One region of the Paenibacillus sp. FSL R7-0652 genome, then DNA from elsewhere that is predicted to be linked to it. Evidence: riboswitches for the same ligand, from Rfam matches in the RefSeq annotation. Region 1 holds a riboswitch; each other region holds the start of a gene.
The links. Region 1 has a riboswitch for cyclic di-AMP ahead of MKY97_RS00510 (C40 family peptidase). Riboswitches for the same ligand answer to the same signal wherever they lie in the genome.
Positions count from the first base shown of each region.

Region 2: linked by a shared signal. The riboswitch ahead of MKY97_RS16400 (3D domain-containing protein) and the one ahead of MKY97_RS00510 (C40 family peptidase) in region 1 are both predicted to bind cyclic di-AMP.
Region 3: linked by a shared signal. The riboswitch ahead of MKY97_RS06835 (hypothetical protein) and the one ahead of MKY97_RS00510 (C40 family peptidase) in region 1 are both predicted to bind cyclic di-AMP.

Region 1 covers NZ_CP152001.1:104,949-112,524, reverse strand. The annotation lists gene MKY97_RS00525 (YwhD family protein) at 1-110, opposite strand, end outside; gene MKY97_RS00520 (M1 family metallopeptidase) at 212-2,203, shown strand; gene MKY97_RS00515 (hypothetical protein) at 2,214-3,059, shown strand; cyclic di-AMP (ydaO/yuaA leader) riboswitch at 3,322-3,459, shown strand; gene MKY97_RS00510 (C40 family peptidase) at 3,478-3,933, shown strand; gene MKY97_RS00505 (GNAT family protein) at 4,293-4,790, shown strand; gene MKY97_RS00500 (cytochrome c) at 4,939-5,295, shown strand; gene MKY97_RS00495 (4a-hydroxytetrahydrobiopterin dehydratase) at 5,394-5,690, opposite strand; gene MKY97_RS00490 (hypothetical protein) at 5,906-6,199, opposite strand; gene motA (flagellar motor stator protein MotA) at 6,434-7,234, shown strand; gene motB (flagellar motor protein MotB) at 7,221-7,576, shown strand, end outside.
Region 2 covers NZ_CP152001.1:3,702,552-3,710,127, reverse strand. The annotation lists gene glgA (glycogen synthase GlgA) at 1-738, shown strand, start outside; gene MKY97_RS16415 (M20 family metallopeptidase) at 911-2,086, opposite strand; gene MKY97_RS16410 (ABC transporter substrate-binding protein/permease) at 2,285-3,751, shown strand; gene MKY97_RS16405 (amino acid ABC transporter ATP-binding protein) at 3,738-4,460, shown strand; cyclic di-AMP (ydaO/yuaA leader) riboswitch at 4,730-4,924, shown strand; gene MKY97_RS16400 (3D domain-containing protein) at 4,927-5,598, shown strand; gene MKY97_RS16395 (polysaccharide deacetylase family protein) at 5,773-6,579, opposite strand; gene MKY97_RS16390 (hypothetical protein) at 6,735-7,079, shown strand; gene MKY97_RS16385 (PspA/IM30 family protein) at 7,247-7,576, shown strand, end outside.
Region 3 covers NZ_CP152001.1:1,547,553-1,555,128, forward strand. The annotation lists gene urtE (urea ABC transporter ATP-binding subunit UrtE) at 1-273, shown strand, start outside; gene MKY97_RS06810 (hypothetical protein) at 373-1,002, opposite strand; gene MKY97_RS06815 (XRE family transcriptional regulator) at 1,031-1,234, opposite strand; gene MKY97_RS06820 (urease accessory UreF family protein) at 1,495-2,196, opposite strand; tRNA gene MKY97_RS06825 (tRNA-Leu) at 2,697-2,779, shown strand; gene MKY97_RS06830 (glutathione peroxidase) at 2,968-3,444, opposite strand; cyclic di-AMP (ydaO/yuaA leader) riboswitch at 3,835-4,010, shown strand; gene MKY97_RS06835 (hypothetical protein) at 4,129-4,557, shown strand; gene MKY97_RS06840 (HAD family hydrolase) at 4,707-5,405, shown strand; gene MKY97_RS06845 (Nramp family divalent metal transporter) at 5,608-6,903, opposite strand; gene MKY97_RS06850 (organic hydroperoxide resistance protein) at 7,384-7,576, shown strand, end outside.

The DNA of each region.
Region 1 (7,576 bases):
GAAAGGTTGTTCAGATCAATAGAACCTGCGCCGAAGCCTTTGTGTTTACTTTTGGCACTCACGATATTCAAGGCAATCTGTTTCTTGCCGTTTTGCTCATTTTGGTCCATGTTTATAGCCTCCAAGAGTTGATACAAATATTTTAACTAATAATCGGCCCATTGCAAACATATACATGCTGTAGATGCTTGTCAACGGGAGGTATTTATCGATGATTCCACGACGCGCCAAGAGCTGGCTCACCGCATCCCTGGCCCTGTGTTTGCTTGCCGGAGGGATATGGATCATGCTCGGTTACAATCGTTCCACTTCATCTGAACTGCCCATACTCGCTCCGGAATCGGGCAAGCCCCAGCTTAAAGCTCCAACCCCTGCCCCCCCGGAGAGCGTGCAGTCTCCTACAGCCGAGGTGTACAGCAATCGGGTAGTGGAATACCACATGGATGTAAAGCTGACCGAGGGGAACACACTGCAGGGCACACAGGCGATCACCTGGATCCATCCGGGGAAGAAAACAGTGAACGAGCTTTATTTTCATATGTACCCTAATGCATTCTCCTCTGCAGATAGCACATTTATGAAGGAATCCGGCGGTAAGCTTCGGGGCGATGTCATGCCGGTAGATGGCTATGGCTCCATGAAGTTTGTTGATATGCAGACAGAGGACGGGCTTTCTCTGCTGCACCGGATGCAGTATGTACAGCCGGATGACGGGAACATCAAAGATAAAACACTGATTAAAGTGCGGCTGCCAAAACCCGTAAAAGGCGGGGAAAGCATTACAATCCGCACAACGTTCGAAGTGGAGCTGCCGAAAATTTTTGCCCGGATGGGCAAAACCAATGATTTTGTTATGGCAGGTCAGTGGTTCCCTAAACTCAGCGCCTACGAACCCGCAGGAAGAAGAGGGCGTACAGCAGAAGGCTGGAACCTGCATCAGTATCATGGCAATTCCGAGTTCTATGCCGACTTTGGCATCTATAGTGTTCGTATTCGGGTACCCGAAACATACAAAGTAGCCGCAACCGGATTCCCAACCCAACAGGCTGTTCTGAAAAATGGGGAGAAGGTGTACCAGTTTTATGCCGATGATGTACATGACTTCGCTTGGGCAGCCTCACCTGATTTTGTATATGCAGAGGAGCCCTTCTCAGCTCCTAACGTGCCGGGTGTGCGCATCAAGCTTTATCTCGACCCGGCACACCAGGATCTGAAGGAACGTTATCTCTTTGCCGCCAAAGCCGCATTATCCAATTACAGCAAGTGGTTCGGACCTTATCCATATGCCACCTTATCTATTGTAGTCCCGCCTAAAGCGGCAAATGGCGCTGGGGGAATGGAGTATCCAACCTTAATTACGGCCTTCGGAGCCGATGATACAACCCCAGGTTACGATCTGGAGCGAACGGTGGTGCATGAAATCGGGCATCAATACTTCTACGGCATGGTTGCGAGCAATGAATTTGAGGAGGCCTGGCTGGATGAGGGATTCACCTCATACGCAGAAGACAAACTGATGGAACAGGAATACGGGCTAATCCCGAACCTGCCTGTACAATCCGGGCTGATCACATCTCCCGCTCCATTAACACAGCCCTCCTGGAAGTTTGACTCACAGCAGCAGTATGCATCCAACGTATATACCCGGGGGAAGCTCGTACTGCTTGGCATCGAACAGCAGGTCGGAGCCAAACAAATGGAACGCATCCTTTCAACCTATGTTAAGAAATATCGCTTCAAACATCCGGCAACGGCCGATTTTCAAAAGGTAGTCGAACAAGTTACCCGGGCCTCTTGGGCCGATTATTTTGACCAATACGTTTACAGCGGCGGCATGGCCGACTTTGCCGTGGAGAGGATCAAGGTTATTCCTGTGGAAAAGGATGGGGAAACCTTGTACGAATCCTCAATTACAGTTGTCAAAAAAGGAAGTGACTTTCCGAAGGTTCCTGTTCGGATCGCTTTTGAGGATGGACATACCGTAACCAAGCAATGGGACGGCAAGGAGGATCGCATTACCTATAAACTCACGTATACCTCTCCCGTCTCCTGGGCGATAACCGATCCCTTATATGACATCGTGCTGGAGAACCGCCATATGAACAATTTCCTGAGAACTAAACTGGACGAGCAAGTCCAGTCCCGCTGGAATATGAGTGCTGCGAAACTAATTGAAGCTGTATTCGGAGGTCTGTCATGGTGAGGTGGAGACGGTGAAAGCAAAAATTCGCGAAGGCTGGTTTCTCGTCCGTCAGCATATGTTCATTGCTGCAATTTTATTTCTCTATCAGCTTGTATGGGGCTATTTTATCTACCGGTTGGTTCAGTCGGCAGTTGTTCCTCTACTGCTTCGTTATCCGACCGAGGATGCTGGAGAGCTGAGCACGCTTTTGTTCAAAATGGAAAGTCAGCTGCGTCTGTCCGGCCCTGAGGTCCAGCGTTATCTCTGGATTCTGGGAGGTATGCTGCTGCTTCGCCTGCTGATCAGCCCTCTTATTCAAGCAGGCCTGCTCTATTCCCTGCAGCATTTTAATACCGCAGAAGAACGTATTCCGTTCATCCGCGGCATCCAGAAATTGTGGAAATCGATGCTGCTGCTGCACCTCATTCGCACAATACTTATGCTGCTTCCCGCTTACTGGCTCATACCTAAACTGTATTCAATCTTCATGGACAGTTTCCATTCTATTCATCTACTGCTGCCCGGCATCCCATATGCTGCAGGATGGATCATCTACGGATGGATTGTGCACCATATGATGCTCTATATGCAGTTCGGTATCTCTGCTCCGGGAGAAGAAGGAAGTCTTCACGGAATGCTCAAAGGGCTCTGGATTGCTTTAACCCGCATCTTCACAGTGATTGGCATCATCCTGATACTCGGAATGGTGCACTTACTCATCTTTGGTGTATTCACATCTGCCTCATGGTTCTTGACCGGACTTACCGGACTGATCCTACAGCAGACATATCCGCTTGCCAGAAGCCTGCTCAGCATGTGGAAAGTATGTGCCCATTTCCGCTTATGGCAGTCCACATCGTCCCCTAATACTGACTAGATCATTTAAAAATTGTTACCATCTCATGTTAAACAATTCATCCATTGTGATGTGTAAATACGCAAACCTCGACCTTCCCCCGTCAAAGGTCGAGGTTTTTTTTGCTAATTTTACTGCTAAACGTTGCCAAAGCACCACTCCTCTGGTACAATAATCGCAGTGAGTTTTTAGTAACAACTTTGTAATCTTTAAATCCTTATTTGTAACAACTTTAAATCTAAACTTTAAAATTAAATTTTCTTTTCGTTTTTTTACAGGTGCACAACTAGCAGAGCCAAATTCCTTGCACCTGGGAAGCGGGGGAACCAGTTATGGGTGAATTGATCTTGATACAGAGGGATCATAGGGGACCTTCAACCGAATCCTTAAGCTAACCTCGCAGGCATTGGAAGGGGTATATCACTTGTTTAAGAAGAAATTGACCGCAGCAGTACTTAGCCTCACATTTGCATTATCACTTGGTGCAGGCAGCGCATTTGCAGATTCTAAGATGGATAAAGTCATCGATTCAGCAATGGGAACTACATACAAAAGCGGAGGCACAACGCTTGACGGTTTTGACTGCTCCGGTTTCACACGGTATGTATTCGACAAACTAGGTATTGATTTGGCTCGCCAATCCAGCTCTCAATATGACATGGGTGATTCCGTATCCCGCATGGAGATGAGACCTGGCGATCTGGTATTCTTCAACACAACAGGTAAAGGCGTATCTCATGTAGGTATTTTCGTAGGAGATGGCAAGTTTGCGCACTCTTCTTCTTCCAAAGGTGTAACCATCAGCTCTCTTAGCGAGAACTATTGGGCTAACCGCTACATTGGCGCTAAACGGATTATGAGCACGGACACATATGAGTCACTGGCCCTTGAGTAGGGACAAGCTGTAATCAACATGATGCTGGAACCATTAACTATACTGTAACGAAGTAGAAGCATAAATAGAACCGCCCGGTACATTCTCCGCAGGAATGTATCCGGCGGTTTTTTTGTACTTCTATCCCCCTGCAGCTGCTGCTCACATCCATCATTACATGTATGCGAACCATCAGGGTTCATTTTACTTCGTTTGTCCGTGCCCTTATGATGTTTTTACCCATCCCGTTATAATATAAACGGAATGAGCCGGACTTTTGTTTCATTTTTTTTCTGAAAATTGAAAACTTGCCAAATGAACAGCTCTTTTGTAGAGTGAACAAAGAACGGGTAACGGAAGAGAGGAGCACACACTGTTATATGAAGAATGAAGCCCCTTTGACGTTTCGTGTTGTACCGATGCAGGAAGAACACGCAGCACTTATATGCAGCTGGCAGTATGATCCGCCATACAATATTTACAGCTGGCTGCCTTGGGATCAGATGAAAGCACTGGAAGTCGAATTTGGAGATGCACGGCTGCGTCATGAGCAGTATGCGATTATCCTGGATCAACAGGATCAGGTCTATGGGTTTGCTCAATATTTTCCGCTTCAGGGTGTGACACGGATTGGCCTCGGAATGCGTCCGGAGAAGTGCGGTCAAGGACAGGGAAAAGCCTTTGTTACAGCTATCGTTCAAGAAGCCATTCGCCGTAATCCTTCTAACGAGATCGATCTTGAAGTACTTACCTGGAACAATCGCGCCATTCAGGTATATCTGAAATGCGGATTTGTCATCCAGGATACATATGAACGTCAAACCCCGACCGGCCTGATGCCCTTCCACTGCATGGTCTACGAGGGTCCGAGAGAGTAAATTGCAGATAAAATGGTCTCATTTTGTCTCTCTTTTGTGATTAGTTCAAAAAATTACCACAAAATGCTATGATGTAACGACAGCTTCCGTTATAATGATAGGGATAGTTTGGGTTAGATGATCTTTCATTCTGGAGGGGACACAAGGGATGCACAAATGGATCATGAGCGGGGTATTTTTTGCAGCATGTGCTTTAGCTATTGTTTTAATGTTTACGCTTCCAGGTAAAGAGGAAGCGGCTCAAGAAGCCAAACCGTCCATGCCTGAAGTAGCTATGGATGCCGGACAGGCTGAGACGCTGGTGAAAGCGAACTGCATCTCTTGTCACGGTGATCAGCTTCAAGGTGGGGTAGGTCCTGCACTTGCCAACATCGGCAGCAAGGATGATGTGGAGAAAATCTACTCTACCATTGTCAAAGGTAAAGGCGGCATGCCTTCTTTCAAAGGCAGACTGCAGGATGAGGAAATTGCTCACATCGCTATGTGGTTGGCAGAGAAAAAGTAAGCATTGCCGTTAAGACACGAAGACATCAAAGAGGCTCTCGTTCTCCCGGCCGGGAGGCAAGAGCCTCTTTTGCTGTTCGTTACCAGTATATCCTGAGATTATTCTGTTCTCATTTTTTCAAAGGCTTCGTTGTACTGCTCTGCTTCTTTAATGTCTACTGACGTAATGCCGCCCTCATCCCAAGATGTAAGACGCAGCGTAACCGTTGTATAATCAATAGTAATAAAAGGGTGATGATTGAATGCCTCCGAAATCGCTGCGACTTCGTCTACAAAGGCAATCCCTTTCATATAGTTAGAAAACACAAATTTGCGGACAATCCACCGTCCCTCTTCCAGTTCCCAGCCCTCAAGCCTTCCCAGATGAGCTTCGACTTCCTCTTGCGTAAAAACCATGCGTTATCTTCCTCCCCATATGATGAGACATCGCGGATCTTCATCCACATGACCATCGACACCTTTGCATGCTGCCCACACAGCCTTAAAGGCAGGCCACCGCCCTGCGGAAGCCTTTTTTCATGAGTATCATCTTACCACGTCAAAGCGCCAAAATCCATAGAATAGACAGCCAAAGCATTGAAGCATAAGGTATTGTCAACGATTCATATTTTTTAAATTAAGGGTACAAACGTCAACTCTTCTTCTCCAATTAAAATATGAATTCGGTGCTGTTCCTTATCATGGATAACAACCCCACTGCCAACCGGAATTACGGATTCCTCCCCAAGCGCATAGAACAAGTCTTCTGCAAGCGCCTCGTCTACCTCAAGCTGTTCCGGTTCTCCCAATCTGCTCCACTCTTCCTCATCCATTTCGAAGAAAACATAGCGATCCGGGATACGTCCGATCGCCGCTGTTAAATCTGTCAATATTCCTTCATAATCACGTCCATGCTTTACGCCCATTGACTTTTCACTCCTACTCACCCCATAAAGGGCGGATTTGATCTTATTATACCTGAAAATAACCCTTAAAAAAAAAGGCCCTCTGGTCGATAAATACTATACATGACCGTTTCAGTCGTTCCGGTGCCCTTGAGGGCTGCCGAACATGCAGCGGATTGCGGCGAAGCGTTCGTCCGGAAGCCCGAATTCAGCCGCTTGAAAGGATTCAATTTTATCTCATGGATGAGGTGTATGATGGAAATTTCAACGATTATTGGACTAGTTTTGGGATTGGTCTCCCTTGTACTCGGTATGTTCCTGAAGGGTGCGCCCCTAATCAACCTGGTTAATAACCCGGCAGCATACGTTATTATCTTTGTTGGTACAGCAGGGACGATTTTTATGGCGTTTCCGATGTCTGAAGTTAAAAAGATTCCGAAACTATTCGGTATCCTTTTCAAAAAGCAGCAGCTGATTGACCGCGTTTCTCTGATTGGCACATTTATGGACTGGGCTTCCACTACCCGTCGTGAAGGTTTGCTCGCACTGGAATCCAAAGTAGAAGAGATCGATGATCAATTTCTTCGTGGTGGCATGCGTATGATTATTGACGGTAATGACCAAGAGTTCGTCAGTGATGTACTGATGGAAGATATTCATGCAACCGAAGAACGACATCGAGGCGGCGCGTTGATCTTCGCTCAGGCGGGGATGTATGCACCAACACTCGGAGTTCTCGGGGCCGTAGTTGGTCTCATCGCGGCACTAGCCGACCTCAGTGACATGGAGAAGCTCTCTCATGCCATTGCGGCTGCATTTATCGCTACACTTCTCGGTATCTTTAGTGGTTACGTGTTATGGCACCCGATGTCTAACAAGCTGAAGCGGATGTCCAAGAAAGAGATGGAGATCAAGCTGATGATGGTTGAAGGATTGTTGTCGATCCAATCAGGTGTATCCACCATTGCCATCAACCAAAAGTTATCTGTATTCCTGACACCTTCCGAACGCAAACAACTGGAAGAGAAGGAGGGATCATCAGGTGAAAAAGGGTAAAAAACATGAACCGCATGAAGAACATATAGACGAAAGCTGGCTGCTTCCGTATTCTGATTTAATGACCTTGCTGCTCGCTTTGTTTATCACCCTGTTCTCCATGAGCTCACTCGATGCAGCCAAATTTGAGCAGATGGCTTCAGCACTAAGCAGCGCACTTAACGGAGGTACCGGTATTCTGGATCATACATCAATGAACCCGACGGACTCCAGCACTGATCTTGGCAAGAACAAGGAAATTCCGAAGGAAATTACGAAGAAAACACCAGCACAGATTACAGATGCCCAGATGGCTCAGAAGGAACAGGAGAATCTGGAGAAACTGAAGAAACAGCTCGACAA
Region 2 (7,576 bases), 3.1 Mb from region 1:
GATGGTCTGCTCAGTTCATTGGGAGATCGATTCAGCGGCATCGTGAACGGTATTGATACCAAAAGCTACAATCCGGCATCGGATAACAAAATTGCTGTGAAATATAGAACCAGTCTGTCCAAGAAAACAGAAAACAAAATCGAACTGCAAAAGGAATTGGGACTGCCAGTTCGTCCAGATGCACCGCTTATGGTCATGGTAACCAGGCTTGTTGACTCCAAAGGACTGGATCTGGTGTGCCGGATTTTGGATGAGCTGCTCTATTATGATGATATTCAATTTGCTCTGCTCGGGACGGGAGATGCGGCTTATGAACATTGGTTCCGGGAAGCGGCCAATCGTTATCCGCTGAAAATGTCAGCACAGATCACGTTTAACGATGGGCTGTCCCGCCGTTTCTATGCAGGCAGTGACATTTTCCTGATGCCTTCGAAATTTGAACCCTGCGGGATCAGCCAACTGCTGGCAATGCGTTATGGAAGTGTGCCCCTCGTCAGAGAAACGGGTGGATTAAATGATACGGTACAAGCTTACAACGAGTTTACAGGGGAAGGAAATGGATTCTCATTTGCAAGTTTTAATGCACATGACATGATGAATACGATTCGTCGTGCAGAGGAGTTCTACCGCAAGCCTGAACATTGGAAGAAAATCGTCAAAAACGCAATGGGCGGAGAGTACAGCTGGGATGTATCGGCAGAGGAATATATGGATATTTATCGCCGAATTCAAGGGTGATTCAGGTTCGAGCGAGAATAATAAACGGGCTAAAGCCGCAGTGTGCACACTGCGGCTTTGCTGTTTCTTTTATTAAAACGGAGGGAGGACAGCAAACTTGTATTGGAGCACAAGCCGGTTAACCTAACTTTAAATTAACTTGTGACTGCCACCCCTTGGACAGCTTTTGAGGTTAACGAACTACTTTTTCGAACTCTTCACGGATTGCTTTCAACAGTTCAGGTTTGCTCAGAACATCGTAAGCTGTGGCGGCAAGCGCTTTGGCCCCCAAAATCATCCCGTCCAGTGCACGCTCCTGCAGCGCGAGATCACGGAATTCAATGGAATGCAGCGTATGAACTTCATCCACCACACGGATATAAGGATGAATGGACGGACATCTCAGGGAAACGTTGCCGATATCCATGGAGCCGTGGTCATTTCCGCTAACGATTTCTTCCTGCGGGATGCCAAGCTGCAGCAAATTCTGGCTGAACGCGTCAGAGAACGTCTCATTTGTAACCATTTCATCGTAAGACGTTTCATAGTTGGATGTTACCAATTTGCATCCCGTCTGGAGTGCTGCGCCTTGTGCAATCTGAATGACATGCTCAGTCAGTACGTTCAGTTCCTTGCGGCTGGCTGCGCGCACATAAAACTGTGCAGAAGCATAATCCGGGATGATGTTGGCGGCTTGACCGCCGCTGTTGATAATGCCATGAATACGAACGGTGCTCTTGACCTGCTGTCTGAACGCATTAATGCCGTTAAACGTTTGAATAACAGCATCCAGTGCGTTAATACCTTCATGCGGACTGGCTGCTGCGTGGGACGATTTGCCATGAAACTCGAATTGTACAGCATCAATCGCCAGGGAGCTGCCTGATTTTTCATAAGCATAGAATGGATGTGCCATAAGTGCGGCATCACAGTCATCGAATAATCCAGCTTCCGCCATTGGAACTTTAGCCCCGCGTGTCTCTTCTGCAGGGGTACCAAACACTTTAATTGTTCCGCCTACTTCTTCAACAACTGCTTTTAGTCCCACGGCCGCACCCAGACTCATCATGCAGATCAAGTGGTGGCCACAAGCATGGCCAATCTCTGGCAGGGCGTCATACTCACATAACAGAGCAATGGTAGGACCAGGCTTGCTTGAAGCATAGGTACCGATAAAAGCGGTGTCCAGCCCAAGAACCGGAGCTTCTACTTCGAATCCATGATAAGACAATTCTTCCTTTAGACGGGCTGATGCTAAATATTCCTCATTTCCAAGTTCAGGATGAGCGCCAATATATGATGAAATATCTTTGAAACGGGAAGCATATTGATCAATAACGTTAAATATTTGTGTTTTGTTGGGTGTCATAGGTAAACTCCTTAGGCAAAAATGAAAATAATTTATTGATTATAACATCTTTGCAGTATTTTTTCAGAAACAAGTCAGAATTCAATCTTGAAAATACATTGCATAATCATGCATTGTACTTTATAATGACTCAGTCATCAACATGACTGACGAATCAATATGTAAAAGTAATTATAGCATTGTAAGGGGAGAACAGGGTTGAAATTAATAAGTCGTTACACCGTAATGCTGTTAACATTCCTTCTTTTTCTAACGGCGGCTGCACCTGCAGCGCTGGCGAGCGGAACGGCAGACAGCAGCTCAAAAGGTAAAAAACTGGTGCTTGGAACGAGTGCCGATTTTGCACCATACGAATTCCACAAAGTCATTGACGGTAAGGATGAGATCGTCGGATTTGATATTGCGATCGCGAAAGAAATTGCGGCAGATCTCGGCGCCGAACTCGTTATTGAAGATATGGGATTTGACGGTTTGCTGCCTGCGCTGCAGAGCGGTCGCGTAGATTTGGTCATCTCAGGCATGACACCGACAGATGAGCGGAAGAAAAGTATTGATTTTTCTGAGCCGTACTACAAATCCAAACAAGTCATTATGATCCGCAATGTGGACAAAGACAAATTTCCGGACATGAAGTCTTTGGAGAATACCAAAATCGGTGTACAAAAAGGCTCCATTCAGGAATCGATTGGACAGAAAATTCCAGGCGCGAAGCTCACTTCTCTGGATAAAATCTCCGATATCGTGCTGCAGCTTCAAACGAAACGTGTCGATGCGGCGATTGTCGAGGATACGGTGGCTGCTGGTTATCTGGATGATATTATCGGTTTGGCAGCCGCAGTTCCGGATGAAGAGCAGGTTGAAGCGGCAATCGGGATTCGCAAAGGCAATACAGAGCTGCTGACCGCAGTGAATCAAACGCTGGAGCGTCTGAAAAGCGAAGATAAAATCAACCAGATGGTAACGGATGCGAGTCTCCTGATGGCGGATAAAGTGAACAAATCACAAAATATTTTTGAAGTATTCTGGCAGTATAAAAGCTTCTATGCAACAGGTGTGGGATATACGCTGCTGTTATCGGCTCTCGGTGTCCTGTTCGGGGTAATCATCGGTTTGATTATCTGCCTGTTCCGTCTTCATAATCTGGCCGTTCTGCGCTGGATTGGTACAGCTTACGTAGAAGTCATTCGAGGCACGCCAATGCTGGTTCAGCTCATGATTATCTACTATGGGGTGTCCTTGACCTTTGGCATCAACTTCTCCGCACTGCAGGCGGGGATTATGACACTCTCCATCAACAGTGGTGCGTACCTGGCCGAGATTTTCCGTGCAGGGATTCAAGGCGTGGATCGTGGTCAATTGGAGGCTGCTCGTTCACTCGGTATGGGCAGAGGTGATGCGATGCGTTATATCATTTTGCCGCAGGCTTTCAAAGCCGTACTTCCGGCAATCGGTAACGAGTTCGTGACCATCATTAAAGAGTCATCCATTATCTCCGTCATCGGTATGGTGGATATTATGTATCAGGCAAGTGTAGTTAAAAACATTACGTACCAAGGAATGAATCCATTCCTTATTGCGGCAGCGATCTACTTCGTCATGACATTCATTTTGTCCAAGCTGCTGGGTCGATTGGAAAGGAAGTTGGGTGCAAGTGATAGACGTTAGACAATTATACAAATCATATGGCAAAAATGATGTGCTGAAAGGCATCGACGTATCCATCGGTAAAGGTGAGGTCGTCGTAGTGATTGGTCCTTCGGGTTCGGGTAAAAGTACATTCCTGCGCTGTCTGAACCTTCTGGAGCAGCCGACATCGGGACAAATTAATTTTGAAGGTGTTTCCATTACCGATCCCAAGCACAATATTAATGCTACGCGAGAAAAAATGGGCATGGTATTTCAGCATTTCAATCTGTTTCCGCACAAAACGGTGCAGCAAAACATTACGATTGCGCCAATCAAGGTAAAGAAGCAATCTGCAGTTGAAGCAAACAAAATTGCCGATGATCTTCTGAAAACGGTTGGTTTGGCTGATAAAAAAGATGTATATCCTAATCAGCTGTCTGGTGGACAGAAGCAGCGGATCGCAATTGCAAGAGCCCTGGCGATGCAGCCGCATGTTATGCTGTTTGATGAGCCCACATCTGCACTGGACCCGGAGATGGTTGGAGAAGTACTGGAAGTTATGAAACGTCTTGCCGAGGGCGGCATGACCATGGTCATCGTTACCCATGAGATGGGTTTTGCGCGTGAGGTTGGTGACCGGATCCTGTTTATGGATGGCGGGGTTATCGTTGAAGAAGGTACGCCTGATGAAGTTTTCGGTGCACCGAAACATTCGCGTACACGTGATTTTCTCGCAAAAGTACTCTAAATCATCCCGCTTCCTGGAGTGGATTTATAGCAAAAGCAGCGTTAACGGCAGAGGTCCGCTAACGCTGCTTTTTTGCATTTCACATAAGAAGGAATGAAATCAGGGCTTCAAAACAAAATAAGTAACGTTTCTGTTACCCATGTAAGAGATAAACGGACTGATTAAAGGATGTGAAATTCTGGAGTTATCTTACAAATCCCGGAGGACCAAAGAAGATCGGTCGCTAATTGGTAACATTTACTACAGCTTAGGGTTACAAAATTGTGATATATTGAATGCTGCCGAAACTTCCGAAGTGGAAGTGTGGGGGATGTAACAGTGCAGACGTGTCAGTTCATAAGAACGGCGCGCCGCTAGGGGTGAATTAGGGTACATAATGCTTCAGCATGTGATTTACAGCCTATAGGGTGGATTCCTCCATCCGAATCCGACAACTAACTTCGCAGGCATAATGAGGAGGAAGACCATGTTTCACAAAAAACGTATAGCCAAGACAGCCATTGCATTACTGACATCCGTACTGTTGATTCAAACCGTTCCGGTTCACGCGGAATCGATTCATACAGCTAAAGAGGGGGATACGTTCTTCACCCTATCCAAACAGTATGGTATTGCCATGGACACATTAATTAAAGCCAATAAAGACATTTCACCGTATAACATCTATGGTGGTCTGAAAATTACAATTCCAGGTCAGGAAAATAAAGCGCAAGCAGCCCCGGTTCAGATGAAGTCAGAGGAAAAACCGGTTACAGCAGCGAGTCTGGATGTAAGCGCGGATACTAAAGTTGTCCAAGCCTGGGGTAAAACATTTGACTATAGTAAGACCTTAAACGTGAAAGCTACAGCATATTCCTCAGATGCTTCCGAGAACGGGGGCTGGGGAGCAGTTGATTATTTTGGCAACCCGCTGGAACTGGGCACGATTGCAGTAGATCCGAAGGTGATTCCTTTTGGAACCAAAGTTCTCGTGACGGGGCATACGCACCCGGGACTGCCTAAACAGGCTTTCGTTGCTACTGCTCTGGATGCAGGGAGTTCCATCAAAGGCAACCGCATCGACATTTTTATTCCGGGAAGTAAACAGTTCGTAAGTTCATTTGGTTTTCAGGATATTGAGCTTTACATTTTAAAATAAAAAGTAAAATTGACTTAACTCCCTAGATTCTTTGATGGGATTCAGAGAAAAATGATACGCTAACATATAGAGGGTGTTCTTTGGTTGTTGTCATGAATGAGTAAGATTCATGGTTACCGATAGGAACACCCTGTATTTTTATCTATACAATCAGCTTTAAGGCTGCCGGGTGTCTTATTGTTTTTCCTTAGGCAGCTGCAGCATCTCGTCCAGCGTGACCAGTTCATAACCTCGATGTCGCAATTCCTCAATGACATCTGGCAGGGCCTCCACTGTACCTTGGAGATTAGAGCCTGTACCTCCGCCTGCATGCTGCAGTACGATGGAGCCGGGTTTAACCGTTGACAGAATATTATGTTTCACTTGTTCCTTGGACAGCCCTTTCCAATCCAACGAATCCACATTCCAGTTGATAATGCTGTAGTGCTGCTTGGCGGCCCAGCGCAGCTGTTCCTCGTTAATATCTCCATAAGGTGGGCGAATCAATTTGGGTGTGTAGCCCGTCAGTCGCTGAATGATATCCCCGGTATGTAGAATCTGTCTGCGAAAAGCAGTCATCGATAACTTGCTGAATTCGGGATGGTTGTAGCTGTGATTGCCTACAATATGTCCTTCTTTCACCATACGTTTCACCAGATTTGGATGTTTTTCCGCCCGACTGCCTACCACAAAAAAGGTTGCGCGAACCTTATATTTTTTCAAGACATCCAGTACCTGCGGCGTAAACCTCGGGTCGGGTACGTCATCAAAAGTCAGTGCAACCTGTTTGGTCGACGGGCCATTTGTCTTGAAAGTATCCGCATATTTCTGACGCAGTTGACCTAAAGTCAGCTGTTCTTCTCGATCATTGGCGCTGGATGCAGGTGGATCAAGCTCGGGCAGATTAGGTATGTGATTTGCTGAAGCAGCCGCGGGAGGAACCAGGTAAACCCCAAAACATATAACCATAACGAGTGCTGGCATAACGAGGCGTTTAAACATTGGACGGCCTCCTTTTTTCAGAAATTTCGTTCTTTATGGTATGCCCTTCACGAGAACCATTTATGCGAATGTGAGAAGTTTCATTGTGTAGATCAGGTTATGAAAGTCATAATTCCACCATATATCATATAAAGAGAAGGCTAGGTGGAGAGACGATGAGTACATATGATTTGAAATCCATTCGTTTAGAGGTTTTTGAGGCAGGGCAGGACAAGGTATTTCTCGTTACAGGGGGGAAAGCTCATATCGGGGCTGTAGCTACGTTCTATGTCGACCATGAACGGGTAAGCGGTACAACGGTGCATATCCCGGGACATAAAGAACAGGAATTATGTGAGCGGCTTGCCCGCAAAGCGGCTCTGCAATTGAAAGTTACGGTAACCGTAATTATGGGTATCCACTTTGACAGCATTACGCGCTTGCAGATCGACGAAATTGTTCAGACGGCGGAGAGACTTGTGGATGAACATCTGAATAAAAAACAAGAATCCAATCATTAATATCATTTAATGGATGCACATCTGATATGCAGCATGATTCCGTATCATCCTCCTTATACTAAGATGCAGATCCGTTTTAATTTTTTTTCGCAAAATTGAAACGAGTTGCAGATTACTGCGTATGTATCTTTATATACAATGTAATATCCACTGGGAGGAATAACCTAATGTCCATTTTCAAAAGATTACGTGACCTTACAATGTCCAACATCAACGCTATTATCGACAAAGCCGAAGACCCGATCAAAATGACGGATCAATATATCCGTGACATGCAGGAAGATCTGGAAGATGCAGAGAAAGCCGTAGCTGCTCAGATTGCCATTGAGAAGAAGTTCAAGCAATTGTTCGAGGAACAGGAAGCGCTTGTCAAGAAACGTGAAGAGCAGGCTCACACGGCAGCTCGTGCACAGAACATGGATCTTGCCCGCCGCGCGCTGGAAGAGAAAAAAGCTGCTGAAGAGAAAATGCTTGAATACAAAGCCAGCTATGACCAA
Region 3 (7,576 bases), 1.4 Mb from region 1:
GCCATTGCTCGTGCGCTTGCGTCCCGTCCTGGCCTGCTGCTGCTGGATGAGCCGACGGAAGGCATTCAGCCCTCCATCGTTGAGGATATCAGACAGGTAATACTCAAACTGAAAATGCAGGGCGATATTTCAATTTTATTGGTGGAGCAGAGTATTGATTTTGTGCGCAGTGCGGCGGATTATATTTATGTGATGGACAGAGGGGTTATGGCTCTGCAGGGAGCACCGCATGAGCTGGATATATCGCAGTTTGAATATCATCTGTCTGTATAATGCAGTCCGGGCTATCCGTGTTTGTTTCGTGCCTGACTCCAGTGTACGCATGCTGTAATGGTTTTGAATGTAAGGAGGTGCGACCTGTGCTGTACAGGTTTAATGAGGCTGATCGAGAACGTTGGAGTATTTCGGATACAGCCGGCGGATGCATTCAGGGCAGATATCATGTGTGAATTCGGCAGAGGTGTGTTTCTCCAAATAATGTTCGACGGAGCTCCATTCCTCCGATTCGTCTTTAATATGTTTACAGACGGCGCAAATGGGCAATAGGCCGAATAATGTGCGTGCTTCAGTCAGGGCTTGCCTTAGCTGAAGCTCTGTTTTTTTCTGTTCGGTAATGTCGGTGTGAGCTACCAGAGCCAGGGCAGTATCCATTGCGGGTCCATCATACAGTGGAGTGAGCTCTACACGAAACCATCTCTCTTCATTATATGGGGTGGTCACAGAGATGTCGTATGTATGAGTTTGCTTAAACGGAACGACGTTGTGTCTCAGATCTTGTGCAAATGTGGTAGCCGGAAGGATATCTTTCTGCTGCGCCGCCCAGGCTTCCATCAAATGCAGGTAATGCCTGTGACAGCGGGCTGTGTGTGAAAAAGGTCTATGAAACCCGCGTTCCCAGGCTCGGTTGCAGCTCCGAATCATCCAATGCTGATCAACGATAATCAGCTGATGGTTGGTCGATTGGAAAGACAAGCTTTCGAGGTCTGATGTCACATATCTCACGAGAGAAATCCTCCTTTGATGAAAATGGTTATCGCAGCTCCTCGGGTATGTCCAGAATATCAGCGACCAAATGCCTGAATCTGGTTGCTTTGCGTGTGCCGTGGATAAGGTTGGACAGACGATAGGGTGGAATGCCATGCTGTTCGCAGAAGGTTTTCTGATCGACCTGCAGTTCGGTTAGGCGTCGTTTGATAGCCCATCCGAACGGAGTGACTGGTTTTTTCTTGTTCAAAATGGTTCACTCCTGAATGGATTATAGTATTCAGCAAGCTTGTATTGGTGTAAGATATATAGAAATGCGAGCTGTGATTTCCATTATATACGTATTTACGTCATCTAACAATTAAAAAATACGGAAATAAGTGTATTTTTTGAATTAATATGACGTAAATACGTTTTTATAAGCTTGCAAAAAAGTGAAAAACACGCCAGCAAGGGGATTGCGGCGTGTTTTTTTGTATGCATTTTTATAGAAGGGTGGAACGGGGAGAGTTATGCTCTGTAAGCATGGAGGCCTGCCCCGAGCATGTGAAAGTTGGGGAACAAGGGCTTCATAGACAGGGATGCGGGGGGCATATGTCCATCTGGAGAAGAGGTGCTCACGGTCGTCCATTCCTTCTCTAGGTCTGTGGTCAGACGACCCAGCAGTTCCTTGGTGACTTCTTCAGTTAGAGGGATAACTTTGGAGGCTTCGGATATACAAGCATACATGGCTGAATGCAGGTAACCGAGAACCGCCTCTTCGACGGGGATGTCAAGGTGGTGGTTAATCCAGGCGTGAACGGTAGGGAGGCAGCCAACGGAATTGTATTTTGCGAAGATCTGTTCAAGCGGGCTGAAGTCAATCCACGGATGCAGGGCGCGCGAGAGTTTGATTAAACGTTTGCCTATAGCTGATGCTTGTTCTCGAAGTTCAGCGGGTGTGCGCTGTACATGGACCAGTTTGTCGATCAAAGCGACACGCCAGGTGTCCTTATGATCTGTTGCGGTGTAGATGCCTTTGATCGCCATGCCTTCAAGACGCACAAGACTAGGGTGAAGCTGGCATCGCATGAACGATTCGATATCCTCGGCAGTACGTATGGAGCCTTCCTTGATATGGGTGTTCATGCCGAAGAGATGGGAGAACCCTCCAACCTGCACAGAGGGATCAAGCAGTTTCGCGTAATCGAGAAGCTTATTCCCACGATTCAAGATCTTTCGCCTCCTGTGTACAGTTGTGTAAATTTTCCTAACTTGATAAAGGTTTTTTTGAAAATTTGTGTGTAAATCCGAATTATATGATATATATTTTCACATAATAATCGGTGTTTTGTCAATAGTTAACAGAAAAAAAGACGTTTGTATAGGCCTGGTAAGTATTTTGTGTTATATAAACTTACACAAGCTTATTTGTGATAAAATAATTTGATTCTTCTAAAGTTCCTATTTCGAAAACGGATGGATTTACTCCGTCTTCGTGTGGCCTCTTTTTCGCAATCAGATTAATGTTATGTGCTTACTTCAGAGTTATGACAAAAATTTGCGCAGTTAGATGGAATTTGAGCAGTTAAATGAAAAATGAAAGGAGAAAGGAAGCTGAGTTGTATAAAAAGAAGTGTTATATTCAGGCTGCACAAGAAAATCTAGATAATTGCTTTACTTTTAAATAAGATTCCGGTATAATCAATTCTGTTGCCGATAATTTACGACATGCGGTCGTGGTGGAATGGCAGACACGCTATCTTGAGGGGGTAGTGGGCGTATGCCCGTGGAGGTTCGAGTCCTCTCGACCGCATTATATGAAGAGATACCTGAGAAGCTTTCCATAATGGAAAGCTTCTTTTCTTTGATCAGAACTGAAGTTCCGCAGCTCAATGGAACGTTCTGAACTAGTTGAAGCGGGTACAGCGAAAAAAAGCCATCCTGAAGCCTGAGCCTTGGCTCTTTGGTTTCGGATCGCTTTTTCATTTTATAAAATATAGTTTATTTCAACAAAGCCTCAATATCCTCTTGAATTTTGTCTGGTATCGTCTGCGGAGCATATCGTTTCACTACTTTCCCGTTCTGGTCAACCAGGAATTTGGTGAAGTTCCATTTGATTGCTTTCGAGCCGAGCAGGCCGGGTGCTTCTTTGGTAATATGTTGGAAAAGTGGATGGGCGCTGGAGCCATTGACGTCAATTTTTTCAAACATAGGGAAGCTGACACCGTAATTCATCTGACAGAACTCGGCAATATCATCGGAGGAACCTTTCTCCTGCGCAAACTGATTGCTTGGGAACCCAAGCACTTCAAACGGAGCATCCTGGAATTTATCCTGCAGCTCCTGCAGGCCCTTGAATTGAGGTGTGAGACCACACTGACTTGCTGTATTTACTATTAACAACACTTTGCCGCGATACTCGGACATCTCAATCTCTTGTCCGCGAAGGGTGTTTACTTTGTAATCATAAACTGACATAGGGATCGCCTCCATCATCTTGTTCTAGATACATTCATTATATTTTATGCAATTAAGTAATGCAAAACTTATTTGGCTTCTGCGTTGTTATGACCATCCTTGGTGTGTAAGATCGACGTAAGATTGAAATCGTTGTGAAATGTGATGATCCATTTTTGTGCGGCAGAGAATTAGACAGCTTGGAAGAGTTGGATAGCGTATAACCTCATTGTAAGCGTTATTATTGAAGATTATTGCCGGAAATCTGACGATTCAGTGATCTGGCCGCACTTTACATCATCATGGCACAGGTGTATGATTCATAGCGTAATTTGAATTTTAATAAATTTATACCTGAAAAACGAAACAAACGATAATATCGATCGGTTCTTTATTCAAGATGTACGAACGATGTTTTAATCGCTGAGTTTCCATTCATTAAGGGTGGAAAACGGGGGAACCAACAGGATGGGCTGTATTACAGCAGCAGACATCCATGGGGTGAATTTTCCGGTGACAGCCGGAAATAGGGCGACTCTCGCGCCCGAATCCGTCAGCTAACCTCGTAAGCGTTAAAGGGAGAGGCAGCAAACCGCACGCTGGTTCATGGCGTTTTCGTCATGGATTATTTAAGAAGCGTTTCGGAGGCCTTGGTCCCCCACGCTTCTTTTTTGTTGTCTTTTCACGCCAAGGGAGGAACGAACAATGGATAAAGAGATGATTTTGGTGACGGCTCCGAATGAAGCTGGACGTAAATTTGTGAAATTGCTGATGTACAAAAAAATGCCTTTTGCCGTTCTGACGAATAGTGCTGGTGAGGAGCGCAAACTTCGCCAGATTGGCGTAGAACATGTGATCCGCATGAATACGGCAGCGGCTGAAAAATGGTTTTTGCCGCAGGGCAGTGTAGGGAATGTATTTATTTTTGAAAATAGTCTGAACTTGACCTGCCGTTATCTGCAGATTTGCCGGTCATGGACATCCAAGTCCCTGTGTGTGATCACAGAGCAGAGCCATCCTAAAGGGATTTATCGGGGGATGGGGGCTGACAAAATCGTGTATTCATTGAACGGAGAAGTCGGTTTCCTTCTCAACAGCTGCAGCAAACAGGAAGCTGAAGTCAGCAGCTTATGATTGAGATTGATTCGATGTAAGACGCCTGCTATAATTGCAGCTATAGACTAACGGAATTTGAGGAGACTCATGCTTGTCGTGGGTCTTCTTTTTTTATGGATACAGTATGCAAGCTAGGGGTGACCTGCGGCTTATGAGGAGGAATCGGCGTGCCGGATATTGCCGGATTGAAGTGGTTGTTTTTTGATGTGGGGGATACGCTGGTGGATGAATGGGAGCCGGTAGACGATATCATCGGTCAATTCGTTCGTGAAGCTTGTGCTTATGGCTATCCAGTGAAAATTGAAGCGGTACGAGAGCTGTTTGCATCCTGTTATCGTAATTATGAACAGTGGCCAATGAAAGCTGCAATACGTACATATATTCATGATGAAGATCACCGCAAGCAGATTCAGGACAAGCTGAAATTCCGCAAAGAACTGGAGCGGCCCTTCCCTTCGGCGGCCAAGGTGCTGGAACGGCTCTCACATTACTATCGTATTGGCATCATAGCCAATCAGAGTCCTGGAACTGAGACTCGGCTGGAGAGTTACGGACTTCGGAAGTATGTCGATGTTCTGGCCTGTTCAGCGGAAGAAGGCGTGTCCAAGCCGGACCCGGAGCTGTATGCGGTTGCGCTGAAACAAGCTGGATGTGCTCCAGAAGAAGCGGTGATGGTCGGAGACCGAATCGATAATGATATCATACCAGCACGCAGCCTGGGCCTGCATACCATCCGTATTTTACAGGGATACGGAAGGTTTCAGCCCGAAACGTCGGAAGATGAGCGGGCGGACTGGACTGTTGAATCACTGGACGAACTGCTGCCCCTGCTCATACCTGATGACGATGCAAGTAAACCTATATAACGATCTGGTCGATGAGATCGGATTCGAGGTATAGGTGTCTGGGTGGCTTAACAAAGCAAAGACACCAAAAGGCTGATGCGCCCGTGTACTGCGGCACATCAGCCTTTTTTTATTTTGGAATGATATAAGCCTAAATCCTTTTTACACAGAAACGTTGATTGAAAGGAACAACCTGAAAAGCGAAGCGTTCGCCTTATATAGGTTAGAACAGCATGATGGTCTGGATAATGAGATATACATTCAGCACAACGATGATGGCAGCAATGATCCAGGAAACGATTTTGAGCCAAAGTTTGTTGACAAAAGGTCCCATGCTTTTTTTGTCGCTTGTAAACATGACAAGTGGAATGACAGCAAAAGGCAATTGCAGAGATAGAACGACCTGACTTAAGATCAGCAGTTCTTCTGTGCCGTGTTCACCCGCAATTGCGGTGACGATGACAGCTGGGATAATTGCGATCAGACGGGTGACCAGTCTGCGCAGCCATGCCGGGATACGGATATTCAGGAAACCTTCCATGACGATTTGGCCCGCCAGTGTGCCTGTAAGGGTGGAGTTTTGACCGGATGCGAGCAAAGCAACGCCGAACAGGATACTGGCAATCGTTGTGCCGAGCAGTGGTGTCAGCAGATGATAGGCATCTGAAATCTCGGCGACCTGTGTCATGCCTGCACTGTGAAATACAGCCGCAGATACGATCAGAATGGCGGCGTTGATGAACAGTGCGAGTGTTAAAGCAATGGTTGAATCCAGCGTAGTATAGCGAATGGCTTCTCTTTTGCCCTGAGTGGTCTGCTCAATCTGGCGGGTCTGTACAATGGAAGAGTGCAGATACAGATTATGGGGCATGACGGTAGCGCCGATGATGCCAATCGCAATATACAGCATGGCCGGGTTTTGCAAAATCTCGGTGCTGGGTACAAATCCGTGAAGAACACCGCCCATATCGGGTTTTGCCAAAAACAGGTCGATGCCAAAACAGAGCGCAATGGTCGCCATCAGCACAATGACGAGTGTCTCCAGTGCACGGAAGCCTTTGTTCTGCAGTACCAGAATGAGAAGCACGTCCACAGCGGTAATGATCACCCCGTACAGCATAGGGATATTAAATAGAAGCTTGAGAGCAATTGCCGAGCCGATGACTTCAGCCAGATCGGTAGCAGCAATCGCCAGCTCACATAGAATCCATAACATCATGACAACAGGGGGGCTAAAACGTTCGCGACAGGCTTGAGCCAAATCCCGCCCGGTCGCAATACCCAGTTTGCCTGCGAGGGACTGAAGCACTACGGCCATCATGTTTGAAATAAGAATGACGGATAGTAAGGTATATCCGAATTGGGAGCCGCCTGCGATATCAGTGGCCCAGTTCCCAGGGTCCATATAACCGACAGCTACGAGATAACCCGGACCAACAAAAGCAAGAAATTTTTTCCACCATGCTGCATTCTTAGGGACTTTCATGGAACTGTGTGCTTCACCCAGTGAAGGGGCCATTGATGCTGCAGATGCAGTTTCGCTGGCTGGAGAATTAAATGGATTTTTATGACTCATACTTGGATCACCTGACTTTACAATAAGATGTGATCGGCCTGCAGCCGAGGATTGATCAATTTTTGTATGTGCTCTGGCACGAATACTACAGTGTATACTTCCTATAAAAAGATAGGCTTAACAATAAAGGAAAAAACGACAGCGATATATCTAAAATTTTATGTTCACATTTACATTGTACACCTACAATAATTTTTGTCTAGTGCAACTTTTATGTGCTTGGACAAAAAAAGAGTCATACCAAAATATATCTTATAATATCTTACCCATGATGCCGAAAAAAACAGCCTCACATAGGGAGTGCATGAAATGGAGTCAATTGTAAATGCTGATAAAGAGGACAATCTGGCGTTTCAAATCGGGCCAGAAGTTTAAAATGAATTGTAGGCAGTTAAAATTACAGCAGCAAAGGAGAGATTTCTGATGGAAGCTTTATATACAGCTACAGCAACGGTAAAAGGTGGACGTACAGGTTCGGTAGCTTCTTCGGACGGGGTACTGCAGCATGATCTGAAAATGCCGAAAGAGCTGGGTGGAGCCGGAGGAGAAGGAACCAACCCTGAGCAGCTTTTTGCAGCCGGATACGGTGCTTGTTACGAAAGTGCTTTGGCTAATG